Regions from separate parts of the Alteromonas sp. G5_S2_22_S1 genome, predicted to be linked through region 1. Evidence: predicted binding sites of a transcription regulator. Region 1 holds the regulator's gene; the other holds the start of a gene.
The links. The regulator FNR, encoded in region 1, switches genes on or off when oxygen is low (the NO sensors DNR and NnrR bind a similar motif). The targets are predictions, from matches to a motif close to TTGATCTAGATCAA.
Positions count from the first base shown of each region.

Region 2: ACTRWF_RS18030 (OmpW family outer membrane protein) is a predicted target of FNR. The motif match lies at 1,175-1,188, and genes of this name have one in related genera.

Region 1 is NZ_JBQKUJ010000005.1:18,488-20,896, reverse strand. Features, by position in the region: gene ACTRWF_RS07260 (urease accessory protein UreH domain-containing protein) at 1-635, shown strand, start outside; gene fnr (fumarate/nitrate reduction transcriptional regulator Fnr) at 681-1,421, shown strand; gene uspE (universal stress protein UspE) at 1,678-2,409, shown strand, end outside.
Region 2 is NZ_JBQKUJ010000023.1:2,723-5,131, reverse strand. Features, by position in the region: gene tsaC (L-threonylcarbamoyladenylate synthase type 1 TsaC) at 1-137, shown strand, start outside; gene hemF (oxygen-dependent coproporphyrinogen oxidase) at 134-1,066, shown strand; gene ACTRWF_RS18030 (OmpW family outer membrane protein) at 1,302-1,976, shown strand; gene ACTRWF_RS18025 (group II truncated hemoglobin) at 2,092-2,409, opposite strand, start outside.

The DNA of each region.
Region 1 (2,409 bases):
CCTTTCTTATAGGTTTAGCAGGAGGCGTACATTGTGTAGGCATGTGCGGCGGTATTGTTGCAGCGCTTAGAGTGGTATCGCCAAAGGGGGCATCGGTATTGCCCTACACCCTCGCCTACAACATGGGACGCATTACTAGCTATACACTAGCAGGGGCCATTACCGGTGCGCTTGGAAAAATAGCTGCTGACTTCGTACCGCTTGCTAATTATGCCCTCTCTCTTCTAAGCGGCATCATGTTGCTTTTACTCGCTTGTTACTTAGGGAAATGGTGGACGGGTTTATCGGTCTTAGAAAACGCGGGCAAAGGCCTGTTTGCAAAGCTTCAGCCTTTATCAAAACGATTTCTTCCTTTCAAAACGCCGTTAAGCGCGGTTCCCTACGGCTTTGTATGGGGCTGGCTACCATGTGGATTGGTCTATTCAACGCTAACCTGGTCTCTGGCAGCGGGTAATGCATTGCAAGGCGCTGGCATTATGTTTTTCTTCGGTTTGGGAACGTTACCCACATTGTTAGCCGCAAGTGCCGGTAGCCAGTATCTTGTTCAAAGCTTTCAGCACAGCTATGTGAGACAAGTCATAGCTGTGATAATGGCCATATATGCCACTTATCTAATTTATGGCGCATTCATGTGAAAATGCGTGTACTATAATCATGTGTACATTAAGAGAGTCAGTCTTATGAGCAAAGGAAGCGAATTTTCAATACATTGTCAGAACTGTAGTTTCAGTCACCTCTGTTTACCTGTTGCATTGAATAAGACAGAAATAGAGTCTCTCGACGATATCATAGAGCGCAAAAAGCCCCTTCATAAAGGTGATACCCTTGTTCAAACCGGCGATAAGTTTGAGTCGTTATATGCAGTAAGAACCGGGTCATTTAAATCGTTTGTGACTAACTCTGAAGGTGAAGAGCAAATAACGGGGTTTCACTTTCCCGGTGACATCATTGGCTTTGATGCCCTTCGAGAAAACAAGCACCAAAGTTACACAATGGCTCTAGAAACCGCCATGGTGTGCGAGTTGCCCTACGAAACGCTTGACGAAATGTCGATGCAGTTTCCTAAATTACGCCATCAAATTATGAGCTTTATGAGTGCAGAGATTAAACATGATCACGATTTGATAATGCTTCTCAACAAACGCACGGCTGAAGAACGCCTTTTGTATTTTATCTCTCATTTATCTCAGCGTTTTGAAGAACGCGGTTTTTCACACAGAGAATTTCACCTTACGATGACGCGTAACGAGATAGGTAACTATCTTGGCTTAACGATAGAGACCATCAGTCGCTTATTAAGTCGTTTCCAAAAAGAAGATATTATTAAAGTTGATGGTAAACTTATTACGATTGTGGACTTTGAACGCCTTAATACCAAGCTAGAAGTGCTTAACGGCCCGAGTATAGTGTGTAACGGCTAACGTGGTCTAACTCGGTTAAATAGTGTTATCTTCCTAAAAGCGCGCATTCAGCGCGCTTTATAATCCTACTTCCAAAACCTTTTTTACCCATTAGTGCCAATGCCGCAGTCACTATACATTGTTGCTTGCCTTGCAATATAAAATACTTGATCTAAAACAACTTACGTTTTCCACATTGTCGTTTATAGTTAGTAAGAGTTACTGTTGAACGTTACCGTTCACACAGCCACGACCAAACTTCGTATTAGGGGGAGTTATGATTGAGTGTAAACGAATCCTTGCGGTAGTCGATGCCGAGCGAGATAACCAGCCCGCGTTAAGTCGCGCTTATGAATTAGCATCAAAGACCGGGGCCTCTGTAACTGCGATTATGGTGGTTTACGACTTGTCTTATGATATGACCACTATGTTAAGTCCAGATGAGCGAGAAGCCATGCGAGATGCTGTTACCAATGAGCATGCTAAATGGCTCTCTGGGCAGCTTAAAGAACAAGGCTTCGGTGAAACTGACATCGTGGTTGAATGGAACAATCGTGCCTACGAATCGATTATCTATTACACACTTAAGAATCAAATTGACCTTGTTGTAAAAGCCACTAAAAAGCATGACGACCTGGCTTCCGTTATTTTTACACCTACCGATTGGCATTTAATGCGTAAGTGTCCGCGCCCCGTTTTATTAGTTAAAGAGCATGATTGGCCAGAAGGCGGCGAGATCATTGCCGCTGTAAACGTCGGCAGTGAAGACGAAGAACATGCTGCGCTTAACGACAAGATTACCGTTATCGCCAATGATTATGCGGCCTTGCTAAAAGGTAAGGTTAATTTAGTCAATAGCTTCCCTTCTACGCCACTTAATATTGCTATCGAGGTGCCCGAATTTGACCCTGATACCTATCATGACGCGGTAAAAAATCATCATAAGAAAGAAATGAAAAGCCATGCGTTAAAGTACGGCATTGCAGATGAAAAATGTGTTGTCAGAGAA
Region 2 (2,409 bases), on a different contig from region 1:
AACCGCCAGCGACAGACACCGACGAAGCCAAAGCCGTGTTTGCAGATTCTGTATTTTATGTAGAAGGTAAAGTAGGCGGAGCAACTAAACCCAGTACCATTCGCGATGGTGACACAGCAGAGGTAATAAGAGCATGACATCAGCAGAGTTACTGGACGGTAAAAATGCCGCTGAAGTAATAGAACAAGTAAAAAGCTATCTACTAGGGTTGCAAGATACCATTTGCCAAACCCTTGAACTTGCCGACGGTAAGGGCCAGTTTGTTGAAGACAGTTGGCAGCGCGAAGAAGGGGGCGGTGGACGCTCTCGCGTGCTTAAAAATGGTGCGGTGATAGAGCAAGGCGGCGTAAACTTTTCCCATGTGTTCGGCAGTCAAATGCCAGCGTCTGCTACGGCTAATCGTCCGGAGCTTGCAGGGCGAAACTTTCAGGCAATGGGAGTATCTTTAGTTATTCACCCCCACAACCCGTATATTCCCACCTCTCATGCAAACGTGCGCTTTTTTATTGCAGAAAAAGAGGGCGAAGCACCTATCTGGTGGTTTGGCGGTGGCTTTGATTTAACGCCGTTTTATCCCTTTAAAGACGACGTGGTGCATTGGCATGATACAGCCAAGAAATTATGCAAGCCATTCGGTGAAGACGTATACCCCAAGTACAAAAAATGGTGCGATGAGTACTTTTACTTAAAACACCGCAACGAAACCCGCGGCGTAGGTGGGTTGTTCTTTGACGACCTTAATGAATGGGGCTTCGAGCAGTCATTCGCTTTTATGCAGGCGGTTGGCAATGGTTTTATTGATGCTTATGTCCCTATTGTTGAGCGACGCAAGCAAACTGATTATGGCGAAAGAGAGCGTGATTTTCAGCTTTATCGCAGAGGTCGCTATGTTGAATTTAATCTAGTATTCGACCGTGGCACCTTATTTGGTTTGCAAACCGGTGGACGTACGGAATCTATTTTAATGTCTATGCCGCCGTTGGCCCGGTGGGAATACTGCTATACCCCGGCACCAGGGAGTGCTGAGGCTAAGCTTACGGATTGGCTTAAACCTACTCCGTGGTAAAAAGTGTTCAATTCAATCACTTCTTTATCCAGGCTTACACCAAAGAAGGTTTAAGCATAAAAAAGTCATACAAAAACGCCGCATGAAGTCACTCTGCGGCATTTCTTGTTGATCTATATCAATTTCAAATACCGTTGGTGTTTCAGTGGGTTATTAACTTTGCGCTGGATCAATGTTTCGTTTAGCTAACGGCGTAAAGTAGCGCCATCTTAGTTAAACACAAAAGAGACACATCATGCGCAAACACACTTTATCTGCACTTTGTCTTACCCTTGCTGCACTTTCACCTTTAGCTAGCGCTCATCAGCAGGGCGATTGGATTGTTCGAGGCGGTCTGACTACCGTTGCTCCTGACGAATCTACTTCTAACATCGTCGCTGGTGGCAATGATCTTGGTGTTGCCCTTAATATTGATAACGATACCCAGCTAGGTTTGAACGTTGCATACTTCATTACTGATAAAATTAATATCGAACTGCTTGCGGCAACGCCCTTTAAGCACGACGTGAACTTCTCTGTTGCCGACCCGTTAGGTACGGGAAATCAGCTTGGTGAAGTTACTCACTTACCGCCAACACTCACCGCTAACTATTACTTCAACGATGCAAGTTCAGCCTTTCAGCCATATATTGGTGGGGGTATTAACTACACCTTTATCTTTGATGAGGAATTTACTGGCGCAAACGAGGATGCAGGCTTAAGCGACCTATCACTCGATAACTCATTTGGTTTATCAGCTCAAGTGGGTATGGACTACCAAATTGATACAAAGTGGCATGTAAATGCATCAGTACGTTTCATCGATATTGATACTGAAGCCACGTTTAAGGTTGGTGATGCCGCAGGTAAGGTGAGTGATATTGAAATAGACCCTTGGGTGTACACCATATCGGTAGGCTATACCTTTTAAGGCCGAACACCCAAAAATTGAGGCTTTCGTAATTGTACTACTTTATACGCCACAAAGAGCGTAGACAGTAACAGGGGACTTGCGCGTTAAAGGTTATTCCTTTCAACGCGCTTTTTTATTTGGTGTTCACCATATGGCTGGCAAGCTGGTCAAGTGCTTCAAGTAGCTGTTGCGCTAACGTTATATCATCGACAGTTTTAAACATAGCCTTGCGCATACAGTACATCCACTGCGCTTTAAGTTCTGGCGTTACGGTATAAGGAAGGTGGCGTGCACGAAGTCGCGGGTGGCCGAATTGCTGCTGATAATCATCTGGGCCGCCAAGCCACAAACTTAAATATAAAAAGAACACGTTGCGAATTCTATCAAGCGGTTGAGGGTGAAGAGCCAAAAGTTCGCTTGCTAATGGGTCGGTTTCCATTATGTCGTAAAA